2 regions of the Bacillus sp. m3-13 genome follow, and region 2 is predicted to be linked to the other one. Evidence: a T-box and tRNA genes for the amino acid it is inferred to sense, from the RefSeq annotation. Region 2 holds a T-box; the other holds one or more tRNA genes.
The links. The T-box of region 2 lies ahead of glyQ (glycine--tRNA ligase subunit alpha). A T-box ahead of a tRNA ligase gene usually reads a tRNA of that ligase, here a tRNA-Gly.
Positions count from the first base shown of each region.

Region 1: it has a tRNA-Gly gene. The T-box ahead of glyQ (glycine--tRNA ligase subunit alpha) is inferred to sense a tRNA for this amino acid. The anticodon was not compared.

Region 1 is NZ_ACPC01000044.1:354-11,130, reverse strand. Features, by position in the region: gene yhbH (sporulation protein YhbH) at 1-970, opposite strand, end outside; gene M313_RS25930 (hypothetical protein) at 1,275-1,430, opposite strand; gene M313_RS0117755 (PrkA family serine protein kinase) at 1,524-3,419, opposite strand; gene trmL (tRNA (uridine(34)/cytosine(34)/5-carboxymethylaminomethyluridine(34)-2'-O)-methyltransferase TrmL) at 3,960-4,460, opposite strand; gene M313_RS0117740 (amidase domain-containing protein) at 4,527-5,414, opposite strand; gene M313_RS0117735 (nuclease-related domain-containing protein) at 6,066-7,016, opposite strand; gene M313_RS0117730 (B3/B4 domain-containing protein) at 7,073-7,738, opposite strand; gene queG (tRNA epoxyqueuosine(34) reductase QueG) at 7,899-9,038, shown strand; tRNA gene M313_RS0117720 (tRNA-Gly) at 9,170-9,243, opposite strand; tRNA gene M313_RS0117715 (tRNA-Leu) at 9,247-9,330, opposite strand; tRNA gene M313_RS0117710 (tRNA-Leu) at 9,354-9,442, opposite strand; tRNA gene M313_RS0117705 (tRNA-Cys) at 9,479-9,552, opposite strand; tRNA gene M313_RS0117700 (tRNA-Gly) at 9,562-9,636, opposite strand; tRNA gene M313_RS0117695 (tRNA-Gln) at 9,641-9,715, opposite strand; tRNA gene M313_RS0117690 (tRNA-His) at 9,772-9,847, opposite strand; tRNA gene M313_RS0117685 (tRNA-Trp) at 9,865-9,938, opposite strand; tRNA gene M313_RS0117680 (tRNA-Tyr) at 9,974-10,057, opposite strand; tRNA gene M313_RS0117675 (tRNA-Thr) at 10,065-10,140, opposite strand; tRNA gene M313_RS0117670 (tRNA-Phe) at 10,178-10,253, opposite strand; tRNA gene M313_RS0117665 (tRNA-Asp) at 10,275-10,350, opposite strand; tRNA gene M313_RS0117660 (tRNA-Met) at 10,354-10,430, opposite strand; tRNA gene M313_RS0117655 (tRNA-Val) at 10,452-10,527, opposite strand; tRNA gene M313_RS0117650 (tRNA-Glu) at 10,566-10,640, opposite strand; tRNA gene M313_RS0117645 (tRNA-Ser) at 10,649-10,740, opposite strand; tRNA gene M313_RS0117640 (tRNA-Asn) at 10,747-10,777, opposite strand, start outside.
Region 2 is NZ_ACPC01000019.1:601,814-612,590, reverse strand. Features, by position in the region: gene glyS (glycine--tRNA ligase subunit beta) at 1-317, opposite strand, end outside; gene glyQ (glycine--tRNA ligase subunit alpha) at 310-1,197, opposite strand; T-box leader at 1,480-1,657, opposite strand; gene recO (DNA repair protein RecO) at 1,698-2,474, opposite strand; gene M313_RS25305 (YqzL family protein) at 2,587-2,727, opposite strand; gene era (GTPase Era) at 2,873-3,790, opposite strand; partial or broken gene M313_RS23620 (cytidine deaminase) at 3,783-4,182, opposite strand; gene M313_RS0113605 (diacylglycerol kinase family protein) at 4,486-4,884, opposite strand; gene ybeY (rRNA maturation RNase YbeY) at 4,859-5,332, opposite strand; gene M313_RS0113595 (HD family phosphohydrolase) at 5,329-7,539, opposite strand; gene M313_RS0113590 (PhoH family protein) at 7,618-8,583, opposite strand; gene M313_RS23615 (sporulation protein YqfD) at 8,587-9,378, opposite strand; gene M313_RS26795 (sporulation protein YqfD) at 9,299-9,775, opposite strand; gene yqfC (sporulation protein YqfC) at 9,791-10,075, opposite strand; gene M313_RS0113575 (YqfB family membrane protein) at 10,642-10,777, opposite strand, start outside.

The sequences.
Region 1 (10,777 bases), on a different contig from region 2:
ATTTTACACAACGCTGATTGTCAGAAGTCAAGTTATCGCCATCGGAAAAGTGGAAAGGATAAATATTGAAACGAGTAGGATTGTACTTTGTGTCGATTAGCTCCAGTGCCTTACGGTAAGCAGATGAACAAATCGTCCCACCACTTTCCCCTTTAGAAAAGAAATCCTCTTCACTGACCACCTTCGCCTCTGTATGATGGGCAATAAATTCAATATCCACCGTCTCATATTTCGTTCGAAGGAATCTTGTCATCCAGAAGAAAAAGCTTCGTGCCATATATTTTTCCCACATGCCCATTGATCCGCTCGTATCCATCATCATCAAAACAACTGCTTTGGAATCCGGCTTCACCACTTCATTCCAAGTTTTAAACTTAAGATCTTCTTGATAGATTGGATGGAAGCTTGCCGTACCTGTCATCGCGTTCCGCTTATAGGCGGACATCATCGTACGTTTTTTATCTATATTCCCCATAAGACCTGTGCGTCTGATATCATTAAATTCATAGTGCTCAATGATATTCTCATCTCGCTCTTTTTGCTGCAAGTTCGGCAGCTCAAGCTGGTTGAAAAGTGCCGCTTCAAGATCCATTAAGGACACTTCAGCCTCATAATAGTCCTCTCCAGCCTGATCACCCGCTCCTTGCCCCTTACCTGGACCCTTCTGCTGACCTGACCCGTCCCTGGCAACAACATCCCCTACCTGACTGTCTCCATCTCCTTGGCCAACATGCTTGTTTTTGTCATAATTATAACGAATTCTGTACTCATCTAGAGACCTAATTGGGATCTTAACGACCTCTCTGCCATTGGACATTACAATGTTTTCTTCAGTAATAAGATCTGGTAAGTTATTTTTGATAGCCTCCTGGACCTTTTCCTGATGGCGTTTTTGGTCGTCGTGGCCTTTTCGATGGAGGGACCAATCCTCTTTGGACACTATAAAATTCGTATCATCTGACATTGTCATCGATATCCCTCCCTATTTAATTCTTACGTTTCTTGGAACCTTTTCATCACTATTTTCATAAAATATCTTGGTGAAATTTAATGAATCCAACCTTTGTGACAATTAGGGTTGGTTACTCTATCCTATGCACATATCTCAAATAATTGACAGATTATTTGGATAATTAGGCTCGCATTTCTATAAATGAGACAAGCGTGTAATCGATTGTTAGTAATAATAATCTTATGCTGATAGATGGTCGTACTATACGATGAATATCTATATATACAACAAAAAAACCTCCCAAAATTACTGGAAGGTATGATTATTCTTTTTCATTTTCCGAGTTGTTATTATGCTGCTTAGGACTGCGCTCTCTGTCGGTTTTATTTTCCTTCAGCTGCTCCATTTCCTTTGCCAGCTTTTCCATTTCTTTTTCATTTGGTGCCATTGTATTTTCATAGGTTTTTTCTTTACTCATTGTAATCACCTCTTACTAATAATTTCCCCTTATTTTGAATTTACAAACCTATAATGGAAAAAAGCAGCGGGAATGATCACCGCTGCCAACCTGTTACCTATTTAATAAACTACCTACATACCTTAATAGATCATTGGCTGAAGTGGAGTTATAGCCATGTTCATCAATCAAGCGGGCCACCACTTCATTTATTTTCTTCAGCTGAGTTTCATCCGGAGTTTTGGAAGAAGTCGTGATCTTCACTACATCCTTCAGATCTGCAAACAGCTTCTTCTGGATTGCTTCCCTTAAGCGCTCATGGGAGTTGTAGTCAAATCGCTTCCCTTTCCGCGCATAAGCAGAAATTCTGATAAGGATCTCTTCGCGGAATGCCTTCTTCGCGTTTTCAGAAATACCAATCTGCTCCTCAATGGAACGCATCAATTTCTCATCCGCACTCATCTCTTCCCCAGTAAGAGGATCTCTGAGTTTCGCCTTATTACAATATGCCTCGACATTATCCAGATAGTTATCCATCAATGTCTTCGCAGACTCTTCATACGAATACACAAATGCTTTCTGAACTTCTTTCTTGGCAATATTATCATATTCTTTTCTCGCTACAGAAATAAAGTTTAAGAATCTCTCTCTATCTTCATTAGATATAGAAGCATGCTGATCCAGCCCTTCTTTTAAAGAACGCAGTACATCAAGCGCATTAATGGACGGAATTTCTTTGCGAATAATGGTGGACGAAATACGGTTGATCACATAACGTGGATCAATTCCGCTCATCCCTTCATCCGCATACTCTTTCTTGAGTTCTTGAACATCCACAGAGTTAAAGCCTTCCACAGATTCCCCATCATACAAGCGCATTTTCTTCACAAGATCAATATCGCCACGTTTGGCCTCTTTCAATCTGGTGAGAATCGTAAACATCGCAGCAACCCTAAGCGTATGCGGCGCAATATGGACATTTGCCACATCACTCTCATTGATCATCTTTTCATAAATTCTCTCTTCCTCAGAAAGTCTTAAGTTATATGGAACCGGCATCACGATAATACGCGAATGCAAGGCTTCATTCTTTTTATTAGAGATGAAAGAGCGATACTCCGTTTCATTCGTATGCGCGACAATGAGCTCATCCGCACTGATCAACGCGAATCGTCCTGCTTTAAAGTTCCCTTCCTGCGTCAAGGATAATAGATGCCACAAGAACTTCTCATCACATTTCAGCATCTCCTGGAACTCCATCATCCCGCGGTTCGCCTTGTTCAGCTCCCCGTCAAAACGATATGCACGTGGATCAGACTCAGAACCGAACTCTGCAATCGTCGAGAAGTCGATGCTTCCGGTCAAGTCAGCAATATCCTGTGATTTCGGATCAGATGGACTGAATGTTCCAATCCCGACACGCTGATTTTCTGATAGGAAAATACGCTCCACCAGCACATCTTCAATCCTGCCCCCATATTCTTTTTCAAGCCTCATCATATTTAACGGAGACAAATTCCCTTCAATCCTCACACCATACTCATTGTAAAAATCCTCTCGCAAATGGTGCGGAATTAAATGTAGCGGATCCTCATGCATCGGGCAACCCTTAATGGCATAAACCGCTCCTCTATCAGTGTGTGTGTACTGCTCAAGTCCGCGTTTAAGGATGGTGACGAGCGTGGATTTCCCTCCACTGACCGGTCCCATTAATAATAAGATCCTCTTTCTAACATCCAATCTTTTCGCAGCAGGATGGAAATACTCCTCTACCAACCGCTCCAACGCTTCTTCTAAACCAAAAAGGGCATTGCTAAAGAAATTATACTTCCGCTGCCCATTGACCTCTTCTACCCCAGCATCTTTAATCATATTGTAAACCCGTGAATGTGCGGATTGAGCTACCCATGGTTCTTCTTTCAAAATCTCCAAGTACTGCCCGAAGGTTCCTTCCCACTTCAGCCTCTGTTCTTCTTCCCGATACTTTTCAATTTTACGTAAAATATCCATAAGGACCTCCCCTTTTATTACAGCTTCAAGAGTCGTGATTGCGTGATTAATATAATCTATGCGCTGTGGGAGTGAAACATGCTTTTTTTAAAAGTTTGTACGTATATAAATGAATGTTAGATTTCCCCCTGTTGCCTGAAGTGCAAGGTGTGAGACTCCGGAGAGAGGTAGCGGTAGGTTGAGACCCCACAGGCGTAGCCGAGGAGGCTCAAGCACCGCCCCTCGGAAAGCGAACACCTGGAACGGAAGGCAACAGGGAGTTAAAAATAACACTGTCAAAAATTATCCACAGATTTCATTCACATAACTCGTCCATTGGGCTATAATATAGATAGTATGCTTACATGAACTAAACCTACATAAGGAGGAACCAAACATGGGTACATCTGGATTCTTAATCTTAGGCGTATGTATTGCATTCCTTACAGCTATCTTCACTGCTGGCTATAACGAGCGCCCAGGCACACGCAAAAAGTAAATCGCATAAATAAAGAAGCCCTCCATCTTTCAACTTTTGCTTGAAAGGTAGAGGGCTTCTCTTTATACTTCCGGAAACTCTATAGAAAGATTCGGATAATCTTGTTGACGTAATGCTTCATATATTAATATTGCTGCCGTATTGGACAAATTCAACGACCTTACATTCTTCGTCATTGGCAAACGCAAACACTGATCCAAGTTACTCTGAATCAAATCTTTTGGTAAACCGGTCGTCTCTCTTCCAAACACAAAGAAATAGTCCTTATCCAATTTGCTGTAATCAAATGAAGTATGCGGCTTCATTCCAAACTTCGTAATATAGAAGAATTCCGCTTCTTTATTTTTCTCAAACAACTCATCCAACGAATCATAATAAACCACATTCACAAATTCCCAATAATCAAGCCCTGCACGCTTCAACATCTTATCGTCCGTCGAAAAGCCAAGCGGTCTGATCAAATGCAATGTTGTGTTCGTAGCTGCACAAGTTCTAGCAATATTTCCTGTATTAGCTGGAATCTCTGGCTGATATAATACCACATGTAATCCCACAATCGTCACCTCGTATTTCTTTCACTTTCATCCTATACAACAATACCTTTTTATCGCATTGGAATCAAGTATCTACTAACGGTCTAAGACGTGGAAAAATTTATATTTAATATTCGGGGTATACGCGGTGGAATCTTCATATTTCCAATACCTCATCCGCGAGTTATACGTGTTCGCGTTCACTAATGGCTCCCCATTCTCATCCTTTGCAACAACAATCGTATTATGGTCAAAGCGACCATCTCCCTCAAAATCATAACAAATCACATCACCAGGCATCAGTTGCGACACATTGCTTACTTCTTTCGCTTTCAGACCTTGCTTCGCGCTTGGCAAATACCACCTGAGGGCATGCGCCACTGCCCACGTATAACTCCAATCATTATTACGCATCCACCAACCACCAGATTTCTTCGGATACCCAACCATCGGCGCCCCACCAGCATATAAACACTGAGAAATATAATTTGTACAATTTACCTCAAACTTTTTAAACTGAGGATTATGCCTGTTCCAATATTGCTCCGCATACCTGACTGCTTCCACCCGACTATATTTAAAACGCAATGGCTCCTGTTCTTCCTCCTCTTGTGGAGGAAGAAACCGAGGTGAAGTCCGATCCCCCTCATCCTGAATGGAAAAATCTTGTATAAGTTCACCATCCATCCATTCAGAATAACGCTGATCTGCTTCTTCCTCTAGATACAACTTCTCTCTTTGCTTTATTAAATACCGAACGTGAATCTCATAAAAAACAGTGGCCTCCCGCTGCTGTTCATCCTCATGAATCGAATGAATCCTCGCCGTCGCACTGCACTTAACTATTTCCGCTCCCCTGCGTTTATGTGCATCTTGTTTTCGTTTTATGGTGATATCGTTCATAATTGCTCTACTAGTTTGTTTGCTTTTGAAAACATAAGTATCAAGGCGGTTCTGAATATGTTCTTTCAGCTTATCTCTCATGGGCTTGCCCCTTCCTCTGGGTAATGTTCCTTGTAGATATGTTTATGTGAGGAGCTTGGGAAATGTGTGAGAGATTTTGTTTTGTTTTTTGGGAAGTGGTTTGGGATTTGGGGTTGGGTTTTGTTAGAAGGTTTTGGGTAGCTAGGGGTTGGGGTTAGATCTTTGTTAGAAGGTTTTGGGTAACTAGGGGTTGGGGTTGGATCTTTGTTAGAAGGTTTTTGGGTAACTAGGGGTTGGGGTTGGATCTTTGTTAGAAGGTTTTTGGGTAACTAGGGGTTGGGGTTGAATCTTTGTTAGAAGGTTTTTGGGTAACTAGGGGTTGGGGTTGGATCTGTGTTAGAAGGTTTTTGGGTAACTAGGGGTTTGCTCCGAAGCATTTGTCTCGTACTAGGACAATGTTTCCCTTTTTTCAATGGGTGAGGGAGTCATTCAGCTCGTACGAGGACAATGTTTCCCACTTTTCACTGGCTGAGGGAGTTATTCAGCTCGTACGAGGACAATGTTTCCCACTTTTCACTGGCTGAGGGAGTCATTCATTTCATACGAGGACAATGTTCTATACTTTCCTCTTGCAGAGGGAGTCATTCGGCTCATACGAAGACAATGTTTCCACCTTTTGGCTAACCCCTGGAGTCACCAAATTTTAAATTATCAAGCTTTTATATCAGTTCTTATTAATCTTTGCGTATCCTTTACATAATTAGCCGATTTTCCATATCCAATTAATGAAAAGTTAATTTGCAAAACCCTTTGAATTACTTTCTTAGAAACAGTTTCCCCAATCCAATCATGAATGATCTTTGTAGAGATTTTTATTTGTGGAAACAAACTACGACACTCATTTATAGACCTTAACAAAGCCGTATCCAAAGCTTCCTTACTTCCACAACTTTCACACTCAATCATTCTATAATGATGGCGAACCCCCATCCCCCTACACCCAACACAAACAATCCCCTTCCGCAACTCCTCATACCTATACTCGGGCATCCGTTCATAGGGGGACTTCTCGATATGCAATTCGCACAACTTCTCAGCCAAACGAGAGTGCCGTGCATGTAACTTTCCTGAACTAGCAGATTGCTTCAATATTTTCTTAGAAAACCGATTTAACTGGGACCAGAACACAATAGGTAATTTAGGTGAGCAATTAAAAAGGGTAAACTCGGGGTTAATAAATATGAGGGTAGATTCTATGGGGAGTTGATATCCGAGGCTTCTGAGGAGTTGTCTTAACGCGGATTCGCATCGTTGCATTTGTGATAAGGGATCTTTAATTTCTTTACTGCCGGAATACCACCTGTCTTTTTCAAGTAAGAAATCCCCTTCAAAATTCTTCACTTCAAACAAATACACCCTATCCCCGCCAATTACAAGGGAGTCAATTTGAAACAAACTGCCTGCATGCTCTAGCAAGAGATCATTCACCACAATCCACTCCCCATCCAAACTAGAAAACCATTTATCGAACAGCACCTCTCCTTGGTAACCTTTTTCCAAATTCCAAAATCGACTATCATCCAATAATCCGCCGCGGGCCTTCAGCATCCTTAATAACATAAGCTCCTCTGACTCCATACGCTCCTTCAACATAAAACTCATCCACAACTCTCCCATCACAAAAAAATTTAAAAGCAGGCAAACCTAATTACCTACTTTTAATCCAAAACCCAATACTCACTCGTCCCTCCATGAACCTGTAGAAACATTTCGCTAATCGACGCAAGCATTTTTTCACATTCCCCCCTAAGCATAGATGGCTTAAAATACACAACATGCAACGCAGAAGTGCTTTCCTCTGATACGGCTGTCCTACGACTATCAACAAAGGGACTTCCAAAAGGACCTTCACCATCACGAGTGTGAAGCATCTTAGATAGCTTAATTTCCCGTCCATTCAAACCCTCATAGCTTACTGTTTCATCTCCCACTGCAATCGATACATCGCCGATAACCTTGTCAGCATCATAAATTCCAAATGGTATTTCATATTTCATCGAAAAAAAGTTGTTCAAATCCACAGCGGAATTAAATGGCTCTAGGAATTGTCCTTTTTTCACCCTACGGTACAACGCCTCAATGGCTGGGCGATATCTAGATGGATCTGTCCCTGTTTCCTTGAATACAGAACGCCACTCAGCGACCCCAGGAATAACTTTCATATCCTTATCTTCTAAATCTAAGTGAAGCGATTCTTGGAAAAGACGTATTCTTCCTTTTAACATTTGAGGTGATGCTCCCACTATAATATCTTTATAATGAATAATGCCGTATTTTGAAGACGGTAGCTTACTTTTAACGTCATCCCTAACTGTCACTTTCACAACAAACACCCTTTCATTTCATTAATATGGTAATTGTATCATATACCTTTTAGCTCCAGCTTGCATTTTGGATATAATTAGATATATCAAACAAAATAATACTTCCTAAAAATATGTTAAAATATAGGTTGGCTGAAAAACAATAAAGGAGGTGTTCACATTGAATGAGGAAAACATCAAACTAAAAGAAGAATTAATCGCCTATAGTAAACAAATAGGAATTGATAAGATTGGATTTGCAAGCGCTGGAGTGTTTACTGGTCTTAAAGAAAGGCTAATCACTCAACAGGAGCTTAACTATCAATCAGGGTTTGAGGAACCAGATATTAAAAAACGTACTAACCCTGAGCTCATAGTGCCAAAAGCGAAAAGCATTATTGCCATTGCTCTTGCATATCCCTCCAAAATGAAAGACGCCCCAAGAAGCACTCGTGAAGAGCGACGAGGGATATTTTGCCGCGCTTCATGGGGAGTGGACTATCATGATATTTTACGAGAGAAACTCAGATTGTTAGAAGCGTTCATAAAAGAAAAACGTCCAGACGCTCTAATGAAATCCATGGTAGATACCGGGGAACTAAGTGACAGAGCAGTTGCTGAACGTGCTGGTATCGGTTGGAGCGGAAAGAACTGTGCCATTATAACGCCTGAATTTGGTTCCTATGTGTATTTGGGTGAAATGATTACTACATTACCCTTTGAACCAGATACGCCTCTAGAAGATAACTGTGGAACCTGTAATAAATGTGTGGAAGTCTGTCCGACAGGGGCACTCGTTCAAGGTGGACAACTCGATTCCAATAAATGCATTGCCTTCCTAACACAAACAAAAGGTTTCCTTGCAGAAGAATACCGAACAAAATTAGGAAACAGGCTCTATGGTTGTGATACCTGCCAGACAGTGTGTCCTGAAAATAAAGGTAAAGACTTTCATCTACATCCTGAAATGGAGCCTGATCCAGAAATCGTAAAACCGAAGCTAAAACCTCTCCTGACCATCTCCAACAGAGAATTCAAAGAGAACTTTGGTAAGATCTCCGGCTCCTGGCGTGGGAAAAAGCCGATACAACGAAATGCCATTATCGCTTTGGCTCATTATAAAGATACTTCCGCCATTCCTGATCTCCTAAGCCTGTTAGAAAATGATCCTCGCCCAGTAATTAGAGGAACAGCAGCCTGGGCAGTAGGAAGAATAGGAGATAAGCAAGCTTTAGTATCCCTGCAAAATTATAAGGCAACAGAAAAAGATCCTGAAGTGTTAAAAGAACTGGAAAACGGAATTAAAATGCTAACAGAATAAGATCAACAACACGTTTAAAGCCACAGAGCATATCCGAGCTCTGTGGCGTTTATTAATGGATGCAAAATCAAAATACTTTCAACAGTACAAAAAAGACCCAACCAAAGGTTAGAGTCTTGATAAGTTATGTATGGAGCGGGTGAAGAGAATCGAACTCTCATCATCAGCTTGGAAGGCTGAGGTTTTACCACTAAACTACACCCGCGATTGGTACCGGTGGCCGGGGTCGAACCGGCACTCCAGAGGAACACGATTTTGAGTCGTGCGCGTCTGCCAATTCCGCCACACCGGCATACTCAATCATAATTATTCAAATGGTGCCGAGGACCGGAATCGAACCGGTACGGTAGTCACCTACCGCAGGATTTTAAGTCCTGTGCGTCTGCCAGTTCCGCCACCCCGGCTTGTCTCGTATATAAGAATAACTATTATAATAAAATTGGAGGTGGCAACCGGATTTGAACCGGTGATAAAGGTTTTGCAGACCTTGGCCTTACCACTTGGCTATGCCACCTGAAATATTTGGAGCGGAAGACGGGATTCGAACCCGCGACCCCCACCTTGGCAAGGTGGTGTTCTACCACTGAACTACTTCCGCAAAATGGCTGGGCTAGCTGGATTCGAACCAACGCATGTCGCAGTCAAAGTGCGATGCCTTACCGCTTGGCTATAGCCCATTAAAACCGGAAATAAAAACGACTCAATCTTTTATATAAGTCGATGAAATAAAATATGGGGCGACTGATGGGAATCGAACCCACGAATGCCTGAACCACAATCAGGTGCGTTAACCACTTCGCCACAGCCGCCATAATTTTTATAAAATTGGCAGGGGCAGTAGGAATCGAACCCACACCGGAGGTTTTGGAGACCTCTGTTCTACCGTTAAACTATGCCCCTAAGATACATTTTGTTACTGTTTATTTCAAAAGAAATGGTGGAGGGGGGCAGATTCGAACTGCCGAACCCGAAGGAGCGGATTTACAGTCCGCCGCGTTTAGCCACTTCGCTACCCCTCCATATTCCTGGTGCCGGCGATAGGAGTCGAACCCACGACCTACTGATTACAAGTCAGTTGCTCTACCAACTGAGCTACACCGGCATTATATGGTGATTCTTTCACATTGGTGAAAAAATCATGGTGGCTCGGGACGGAATCGAACCGCCGACACATGGATTTTCAGTCCATTGCTCTACCAACTGAGCTACCGAGCCTAATTCTATTTTCAAAGAAAATGGCGGTCCCGACCGGGATCGAACCGGCGATCTCCTGCGTGACAGGCAGGCATGTTAACCGCTACACCACGGGACCATTTGGTTGCGGGGACAGGATTTGAACCTGCGACCTTCGGGTTATGAGCCCGACGAGCTACCGAACTGCTCCACCCCGCGATAATGTTATTGTTAAAATAATGGTGGAGGATGACGGGATCGAACCGCCGACCCTCTGCTTGTAAGGCAGATGCTCTCCCAGCTGAGCTAATCCTCCTATGTATGGACACATTGTAAATGTCTCGAAAGAAACTTTGGTGACCCGTACGGGATTCGAACCCGTGTTACCGCCGTGAAAGGGCGGTGTCTTAACCGCTTGACCAACGGGCCAAAGATAATGGCGGAGAGCAAGGGATTTGAACCCTTGAGACGGCGTTGACCGTCTACACGATTTCCAATCGTGCTCCTTCGGCCACTCGGACAGCTCTCCATATTATGGCTCCACCAGTAGGATTCGAACCTACGAC
Region 2 (10,777 bases):
TAAATATCTTCAACAGTCAGCCCTTGACCTCTTGTAAAGCCTTGGGCAGCCTTTGACCAGTCACCGTCCGCTGTCAGGGCAACTTTTTTTGCAGGTCCTTTTGCTTCTAAAGTAACATCTTCTTGGCGTTCTACAAGGCCTTCAATTAATATTGCAAGCCTTCTTGGAGTAGAGTAAGCGTGAATATCTTCATAGGCCAACTGGTTTGTTTCAAGCCAAGCTTTCACTTTTTCCTGAAGCTGATTCATGGAATCCGTTACAAAGCGGGCCGGCATCTCTTCTAGACCGATTTCAAATAAAAAGTCTCTCTTACTCATTGTTGCTCTCCTCCTTTTTCAAAATTGGGAAACCTAGCTTTTCTCTTTCCTCATAGAAGGTTCTTGCCACTTTACGGGCTAGATTTCTGACACGGCCGATATAACCTGTTCGTTCGGTAACACTTATAGCGCCACGTGCGTCCAATTGGTTGAATGTATGAGAGCATTTCAATACATAGTCGTAGGCAGGATGCACAAGACCATGGTCCATCTGGCGGTGTGCTTCTTTTTCATAGATATCAAATAGTGAGAACAGCATATCCGGATCGGATGTTTCAAATGTATATTTAGAGTGTTCATATTCCGGTTGAAGGAAAATATCACGAACGGTGAATCCTTCTGTCCATTCTAGATCAAAAACATTTTCTTTATCTTGGATGTAGGAGGCAAGTCGCTCAATACCATAGGTGATTTCTACAGAAACCGGTTTGCATTCAATTCCCCCGACCTGTTGGAAGTAGGTGAATTGGGTGATTTCCATTCCGTCCAGCCAAACTTCCCAGCCAAGTCCTGCTGCCCCAAGTGTTGGTGCTTCCCAGTTGTCTTCTACAAAGCGGATATCATGTTTTAGTGGGTCGATTCCAAGTTTCTTGAGTGACTCCAGGTATAGTTCTTGAATGTTGTCTGGGGATGGTTTCATGATTACTTGGAATTGGTGATGTTGGTACAGGCGGTTTGGGTTTTCGCCGTAGCGCCCGTCTACCGGTCTTCTGGATGGTTCGACGTATGCTACGTTCCATGGCTCTGGCCCGATGCTTCTTAGGAATGTATAGGGGCTCATTGTTCCGGCACCTTTTTCTACGTCGTAGGCTTGCATGAGGATACAGCCTTGTTCTGACCAGTGGTTTTGCAGGGTCAGGATCATGTTTTGGATGTTCATTTTGACACCTTCCTTTATTTTATTTGGGTACTATTGAACGCCGCTGTTGATTTGCGCGCCAGGCTTCGCTTTCCGTCGGGACGGTGTTTGAGCCTCCTCACTTCGTTGCGGGGTCTCAATCTACCGTTACTTCCCCGCTGGAGTCTTCGCCTTTCGCTCCAATCAACAGCTTAGAGACTACACTGAATTATGGTAGTCATTCTACTAAGGTCTTGACTCAATTTGTTGGCTGTAGGACAAAAAGGGAGAACCTCTTGTCTCTATGCCAACTGTTGTTGTCAGCATAGGGACGAGAGGTTCTCCCGCGGTTCCACCCTATTTGTAAAAAGGGATAGCCTTTTTACCACTTTATCCGTATTGCTCCAGAACGCCTTCCTTATCTCTTAATTCCCTAGCTCACACCGTCCTAGGTTCGCTTTAATCATATCTGATAAGTACTACTTTCTTTCAACGCAATCTTTATAGATGTACTTGGATAATAAATGATTTTTTTTGCAAAGTCAATCAGGTTTGTCTTTTTTTTCAGGAAGATTCGCTTTCAGAGAGCCTATTTGCTTTAAGAAGCGTTTGGATTTTAACATTATCCCAGAATAGGCTTCATAATATTCGTCGATAATGAATCGCAGCTCTTTTCTTGTTTCTTCTTTTAACGAAAGGTTGCCTATTCTATTCAAATCGTAGTAGTAAAAGGTCCGTAAGAGCCTAAGCGTAGCAGGGGAGACTTTAATTAAATAGGGGTCTTTATGAAAACATCTGTTACAAAGGAAGCCGCCCTCCTTTATAGAAAAGGCAAAACTCCCCTCTGTTGCACCACATGAAGCACAGCGATTTAGTTCCGGTGTAATGCCGATAACATCGCACATTTTCATTTCAAAAATGAATGTTAATATTTCTGCATCAAAACCATCGTTGATATAATGCAACACTTGATAAAGTAGGTCGTATAGTGCCGGATTACGTTTTCCTTCATCTGTAGTCCTGTCCATTAACTCCACAATGAAAGAAGCATAGGCTGTTAGGAAGATATCCTCTCTGATGGATCTCATGGAGTCCATGATTTCACCTTGTTGGAGGCTTCCTAGTCCTGTACTCCTTTGGAAAACAAAGGTAGCGTGGGAAAACAGCTGGGAGACAGCAGTAAACCGGCTACTGGGCTTATTGGCACCTCTCGCCATCACCCCTACTTTCCCCAGCTCCTTCGAGTAGATGGTAACAATCTTATTATTTTCACCATAGGCATTTGTTCGAATGACAATGCCTTCACATTTATGTAGCAAATCGTACACCGTCCATTTTTCTGGCTTTTATTAATTGTACGGTTTACAAAATAAAAAGGCAATCTACAACACTTGCGTGTGTATACTGCCTTAATTATTGATCATCTATCATTTATGAAATTGGTAAGTCACTATTCGCTAGTTCTTCTGTCTGTTCGGGTAAATCGCCATTTTCTTTTTCAAGCTCTTTAAAGAGAAGATAGGTATCAATATTACCTGTTTCTTTAAAGACCTTCCAGGTAAAATCCAACATTGTAAACTCCACCCTTTCTGTAGTAAAGACCAGCATGCCTATTCCAATTCCTATATGACTATGATGACCGTAGAAGGGTCAAAACATGTTAGATAAATTTTGTAAATTAAATGCTACGAATTGACTATTTCGCTCGTCTTCCCGATTAGTATTCGTTTTCATTAAAACCAAAATCTCTAAGTTGTGACTGCTTGTTACGCCAATCCTTTTGTACTTTTACCCACAATTCCAAAAACACTTTGGATCCCAGTAATGCTTCAATGTCCACTCTGGCTTTTTGCCCCACTTCTTTTAAGACTTTTCCTTGTTTCCCGATGACTATCCCTTTTTGAGAATCACGTTCCACTACGACGGTGGCCTGAATATCGACCATATCTTTGTTTTCACGTTTCTTCATGGAATCAATTGCTACAGCAATGGAGTGTGGAACTTCCTCTCGCGTTAAGTGAAGGACTTTCTCCCTGATCAGCTCTGCCACAATAAAACGTTCCGGATGGTCGGTCACTTGGTCTGCCGGATAATACTGGGGACCTTCTGGAAGGAATTTCTTAATTTGATCCAATAAAACTTCTACATTGTTACCTTGTAAAGCAGATATCGGAACTATTTCTTTGAATGGATACAACGCTTTGTATGTTTCCATCAAGGGTAGCAGGTCATCTGGATGTACTTCGTCGATTTTATTTATTACCAAATATACTGGAGTTGACGTTTCCTTCAGCTTTTCGATAATGAATTCATCGCCTTTTCCTAAACCTTCTTTTGCATTAATCATAAATAGAACCAGGTCAACTTCTTTTAACGTATTTTGCGCCACCTTCATCATAAAATCTCCAAGCTTATGCTTTGGTTTATGGATGCCCGGTGTGTCGATGAAAACAATTTGTGCGTCGTCTTGCGTAAATACACCTTGAATTTTATTTCGAGTTGTTTGTGGTTTGTCACTCATTATCGCAATTTTTTGGCCGATTACTCTGTTCAAAAATGTTGACTTTCCAACGTTCGGCCTGCCAATGATGGAGACAAACCCTGATTTATAGTTTGTATTGGTTTGGTTATGCATCTAAATCCTCCGGTGAAAAGGCTCCAGGTAGCAATTCTGCTACTGTAAGTTCCTGAATATCACCGTGAAGGTTTGTCAGGATCACTTTCGTTTCAGGTGCACACAGCTCCGATATTACTTGACGGCAAGCTCCACAAGGTGGAACAGGTCGTTTCGTATCGGCTACAACCGCAATTGCATCAAATTGAGTGTTGCCTTCTGAATACGCTTTAAAAAGTGCTGTTCTTTCTGCACAGTTAGTCATACTGTATGCAGCATTTTCAATGTTGCATCCGCGATAGACCTTACCGTCTTTACCTAATAATGCCGCGCCTTACTTTAAACTTGGAGTAGGGTACATAAGCCATTTCTCTTGCTGCTTTAGCTTCTTGGATTAAAGCTTCGATGTTCAAAGTTTCTCTTCCTTTCTTCTATGAGCTTCGGGTGCGCGTACTTATATTTTACCTTAATTCGCTTCTTAAATCACCCTTAAAATTTTAAAAAATTTTAAAATTTTCAATTTATTTATAGATACTTATGTGGAGAGATATTATTATTCAAACTTGACCACCTGTTGACTGGAGTGCAAGGTGAGAGACTCCAGCGGGGGAGTAACGGTAGACTTGAGACCCCGCAGGCAATGCCGATGAGGCTCAAGCACCGGAAAGCGATCACCTGGAACGAAAGGAAACAGGAGTCTGAATAAATAACCATTATCACTTCAAATAAGCCACAATATAAGGGCCAAATAAGATTACACCAATTATAACAGAGATACAAGCAAAAACTAAGGCCGCAGAAGCAGCCACATCTTTTGCCGTTTTCGCAAGAGGGTGGAACTCCTCTGTCACAAGATCCACCACATTTTCAATCGCAGTATTAATAATTTCAATGACAAACATTCCGCCTATAACAAGGAATAGTATGAGCCACTCCACTTTTGTAATCTGAAAAAATAAGGACATGCTTATCATCACAACTGCTATAAAAACGTGAAACTTAATGTTTCTCTCTGTACGAAGGACAAACCTTAATCCCTCAAAAGCATATGAGAAACTAGAAGTAAATGAACCTCGATATCCTTTACGGTTACGATCGCGTGAGTCCATAGGCATCTAAGATTTCTTTCTGTTTATCAAACATTATTTTTTCATCGGTTTCATTTTCATGGTCATAACCTAGAAGGTGCAAAAGTCCGTGCAGCGCAAGAAATCCGAGCTCACGCTTAACAGAATGACCATATTCTTCTGCTTGTTCTTCCGCTTTTGGAATAGAGATGATGATATCTCCGAGCATACGAGGTGCTTCTTCGTCATAATGGATTTCAATTTCTCCCTCACCCAGCTCCTCCATGGCGAAAGAAATGACATCTGTAGGACGGTCCTTTTCACGATACTCACGGTTGATTTCCTGAATTCTATCATTATCCACAAAGGTAACGGAGAGTTCAGCACCAGGTTGGATAGATTCTTTTTCAGCAGCAAATATCAATAAATTTCTAATATCATCCCACTGCTCATCTGTCAGTTTTGTTGTTTCATCTAACATATCGATTTCAATCATGCTTCTTCTTCCTCTCCTTTCGGGTACTCGATTCTTGAATGGAAAATACCTTGTAACGTCTCACAGAAGGACTTGCCTATTTCTTCAAGTTCTTTAAAAGTTAAATCACAGTCACTGTACTGTCCATCCTGAAGGCGGTCTTTAATGATAGCCTTTACAATTGTTTCGATTTTATCGGGAGTCGGGTTGTTCAATGACCTTACTGCCGCTTCAATGCTGTCAGCAGTCCCGACTATTGCTGCTTCTTTAGAAGTAGCTTTCGGTCCAGGGTAGCGATATTCTTCTTCTTTACTATTTTCATTTTGTTCTTTCGCTTTATGATAGAAAAATTTCAATAGGGTTGTCCCGTGATGCTGTGCTGCAATGTCAACGATCTCTTTTGGCATATTATGATCGCGGAGGATTTGAGCTCCGTCCGTGGCATGGGCAATAATAATATTTTTACTCGTCTGAGGTGGAAGTTTATCATGAGGATTCGCTCGACCCATTTGATTTTCAATAAAATAATGCGGCCTTTTTGTTTTGCCTATATCATGATAATAAGATGCAACCCTCGCAAGCAATCCATTCGCACCGACTGCCTCACAAGCAGATTCTGATAAATTCGCCACCATCACACTATGGTGATACGTTCCTGGTGTCTCCATTAAGATCTTTCTCAACAGTGGATGGTTCGGATTGGACAGCTCAAGCAACTTCATTGTTGACAGCATCCCAAAGCCCACCTCAAAGAAAGGAAGGATCCCAATAGTAAGCACGGCCGAGACAATACCTGATCCAACCGCCATCGTCCCATTGATACCAAGATCCAATAATTCATTCATCCCTGTCAGGTCTCTGTTGGTCAACAGAACCAACGCAATGACCGTCACCACGTTAATAAATGACACAAATAATCCGGTTTGAAGGATCGTAAGTCGTCTGTTATGCTGATTCAAAAATAAGACCGATGCTACTGCTGAAATAATTAAGTATGAACCAACTGTATAGTTCATCGTTCCTGGAACCATATTAAAAATAAAACTTCCACAAATCCCAAAAATAATACTGGAAAAGATAGCTATACGATCGTTAATCAGCATTTTTATTAACATGGCACCCATGGCAACCGGGGCAATATAGCCGATTTCCGTCGTATTCAAGGTTTGAAAGAAGCTAAAGATTTTCATTAAGATTAATGTAATAGAAAAGATTAATAAATACATGGTCAAATACGTATTTTTACTGTGTATCGTTGTATCGATGTTTTTAAATAAGTAAACCAAAGCAAAAATCATTAATCCAATGATGATTAATAAACCCACATATGGTGCGAGATTGTCAGACTGATTGACAAAGCCCGCAACAGTAAGAAGTCTAAAGATTTCACGGTCAATAAATTGGCCGGTTTTTACAAGGGTATCTCCCTGGGATATCCGTACAGGTTCAACAGCATCAATTGCCTGCTGCCTCTTTTCCTGCGTTTGCGCGGAATCATAAATAACATTTGGTATAACAGAAATACTCGAAATATTAATGATCACACTTGGGACATTTCCTGATTGTGAAAGCTCTGTTCTGGCAAGGTTCTTTGCTTCACTCGCATCTTCCACTGTATGTATATCCCGAGACATCGCGTTATTAATTGCCGTTACTGATGAATTTTTATACCTAGTAAGGTCTGCTTCTTTTGAGCTAAGTAAGAATAGCAGATTTTCATCTTTCAATTCATTTTCCCAACGGTCGGGAACTTGGCCTTCAAGGGCTTCTTCTAGGAGTTTTAACTTCTCTGCATCTGTCAGCATAATAGGCTCTGGCTCTTCTTGAGGTTGCTCTGTATCCCCTTCCTCAGCAGGAGGCGAGGTTTCCGGAACTTTTTCGAGTTCCGCTATTTTATTTTTAGTTTCAATCAGCACTTCAAAGAAGTTTTCCACCCTTGCAATTTGCTGATATGCTTTATCCTTGTCCCTGATAAATTGGTCAGGCACTTTATCTGCCGCTTCTTTTCTTAGCAATTCTGTGGCTTCTCTATCTTCAAAACTATGAGGCGCCACAATTGTTTTTTCCGCAGTGCTGAATAGTTGGACATTTACCTTCTCCGGCTTTACGTTACTGAACATAATGCCAAACATGATAAGCCCCAACAGCACATAGATGATGACATGGTAAAACTTAAAGGCCTTCAAATGTTGAAAAGAAATTTTCCAGGACTTCGATTTCTTTTTCACTGTTAATTGGCTCCCTCCTTAAACGACATCCCCAAAAATATAATCCTCTACAAGTGAAAGAGCCCCATTAAAGGGGCTTTATTTTGATTCAAGCTTTTCGTAAGCATTAATAATTCTCGCAACTAACGGATGACGGACGACATCTGATTGTTCGAGTTCAATAAACTGAATGCCTGATGTATCTTTCAAAATATCCCGAACTACCGCCAGACCTGATTTCATTCCTTTTGGCAAATCAACTTGAGAAATGTCACCCGTAATAACCATTTTTGAGCCAAACCCAAGCCTTGTCAGGAACATCTTCATCTGGGCCGCCGTTGTATTCTGCGCTTCATCCAAGATGACAAATGCATCGTCTAATGTACGTCCCCTCATATAGGCTAAGGGAGCAATCTCAATTGTCCCTCTTTCAATCAACCTTTGGGTATGTTCAGAACCAAATACATCGTGTAGCGCGTCATATAACGGACGTAAATACGGGTCGACTTTCTCTTTCAAGTCTCCTGGTAGAAAACCTAAGCTCTCTCCAGCTTCTACGGCCGGGCGAGTAAGGATAATCCGTTTCACCTGCCCATTTTTCAACGCAGTAACGGCCATCACAACGGCCAAATATGTTTTGCCGGTTCCTGCAGGACCAATCCCGAAAACAAGATCTTTTTTCCTTATTGCAGAAACATACTGCCTTTGTCCTAATGTCTTAACTCGAATAGATTTACCTTTAACATTCTTTGTTAACTCTTCATCGTATAACTCTTGGAAAGAGTGCATCTTGTCTTCTTTAGCAAGTTGTATTGCATAGATGACATCTCTTTCACTGATTGTGATGCCTCTTCGTATAACTTCTAGTAAATTCTGAATGACGCTATCCACCATTTCCACCTGTTTGACATCACCGGAAACATTGACTGTTTCTCCGCGTGTCACAATGGATACGTTCAATTCATCTTCAATTCTCTTCAGGTTAACATCTTGGTTCCCAAAAAGAGCAATTGCTTCATTTGGATTATTTAGTTGTTGATTCATCATCACTAGTTCTTCTGACATTCATTAGTCTCCTTGAATAATTGGTTCGATTTTGACAATATTTTCAATGACTTGGTAATGTATATCTACACTTACTTTACCATTCTCCTTAGAGGTGCGCAAAACTTTTTCACCTTTTATCTCTGCATCTTCACCCAGATTCGAAAGTACCTGATCTCTTCCTATCTCTAAAGCCTGCTCAATGACTTCCTCATCATCGTAAATCCGCTCCACTATTTCTTGTTCATGTACGGTCTTTCCGACATAGGATACAGGAAGTTTCCATTTCCAGAAATAAAATGGTCGCTCTGCTTCATATTCCTCTTGTCGTTCAAAATCCTCTTGGAAGAAACCCCATACCGGTATTTTCACACTGCCAACTTTCAAATAATGCTTATTGTTAGCTTCTCCGGTCAATACTGGAAGAGTGGTCTTTATTGGTACATCCACACTGGTAAGGTACCACGTCTCACCGAGTACCTCCCCTATAGCGGCTATCGATCTTTTATTATCTTCCCTTCCAATCAATCCCGAAACCAAGACTTGTCCTTTATCTACATAGTCATTTACCTGAACGAGTGGTTGTCCCTTTTCCACATATATTTTTGCCACCATCGCTTTTTTCTTTGCAACTAAGCTTCTTGGGGATAATGATTGCAACTTTTCCGGTTCATTTTTCTCTACCACTTCGAAATGGTAGGATGTCCCATTTAAAACAACACCAATCCAAGTAATTTCACTTATTGTGTCCGTTAAATAGCGTTGAATACTTTCCACATCTTGAATGAAAAATTGAAATTTCCCTTTTTTTGACACCAAGCTTGTCTAATTCTTGCATAATCTTATGCTCAGTAGCAGGCTCAGCCCCTTTAATATCAATACTCCAGACCATATTAGATAATAGAAAAACGGTAAGGAAAGCCGCGATAATCCCAATGATCAATCCACTGTTTTTCAGTGAATATTGGGTTAGAAAAGGTAATCCTTTTCTCGTAAGAAAACGAAATTTGCAATCCTGCTTTTTAATTAATTGCCTTAGTCTACGGACATCCTTTAGAAGCACATGGCAAGTATATGCCTCTTCTCCCATCTTTTTCACTTGCCATACCTGTATGCCGTTTCTAGTGCAGTCATTGAGAAATCTCTCTACACCATTACCATGAATAATAATTTTTACGGTACCAGAAAAAAAATTCATCCATTGATTTTTCATGCGTATCCTCCTAATTTATTCTTCCAGGTACATCACTTGACTTATTTTTCCTTCAAGTAAAATTTCTTCTGGCAAGATGGTTCTGATCACAAAGGAATCTCCTTTAACAAGCAACTGCCCCTGCTTTAAAAGCAATCGAATTTCCTTATCGCTAAACGTTAATAAACCTCGGTGATTTTCAATATATATATGTATTTGTCCAATCATTGTAATTCTCGGCAGATCCATCATGACATCTGCGGGTAATTCCATATTGTTGGTGATCCAATTATTCATGCGGGAACGAAACTTCTTGAGCATGGAAAAACCCCCTTTCCTTTCATATGTATGAAAGAATTTGAGGGTTTAATACAGAATTTTTCAGGGGAGAAGTGGTGAGGAGGGGAATAAGAAAATCGGGTGAAACCGTCCGGTCCTTTTGAATAAAAACATTTGTTATTGGATAATAGCCGCTGTTCCTTTCCGCAATTGGCTTCGCTTTCCGCGGGACGGTGCTTGAGCCTCCTCGCAACGCTTCAGGGGTCTCAAGCTACCGTTACTCCCCCGCTGGAGTCTCCGCCATTTGCTCCAATCCACAGCTAGAGATTTAGTGAAAGTATTGTTTTTGGTTTATCAGTAACTCGCTATGTATCCCTTTTTTTTAGCCATAAGTTAAATGAAGTCACCTAGTTGATTGGAGTGGAAGGTGCGCAGACGCCCGCGGGAGGAAGGGACAGGTGAGACCCCGGAGGCACAAGCAGAGGAGGCTCACGGACCGCCCGCAGGCAAGCGAAGCGCCTGGAACGGAAATCAACAGGGTTCCCTACTTTCTGATCCACTAAAAAAATCCCTGCACAGCTTCCTTTGTGCAGGGATTAGATAATCGGTTATTTTCTTTTTGAAAAATGTTCGGTATATACAGGACGATGTGGATTCCTTGAGCGAGGTTGCCCAAGGATCTCAGACCACATAACCCCTTCCACCACTCTGTTTGGCTTGATGCGGTGACGGGAAGAAACCACT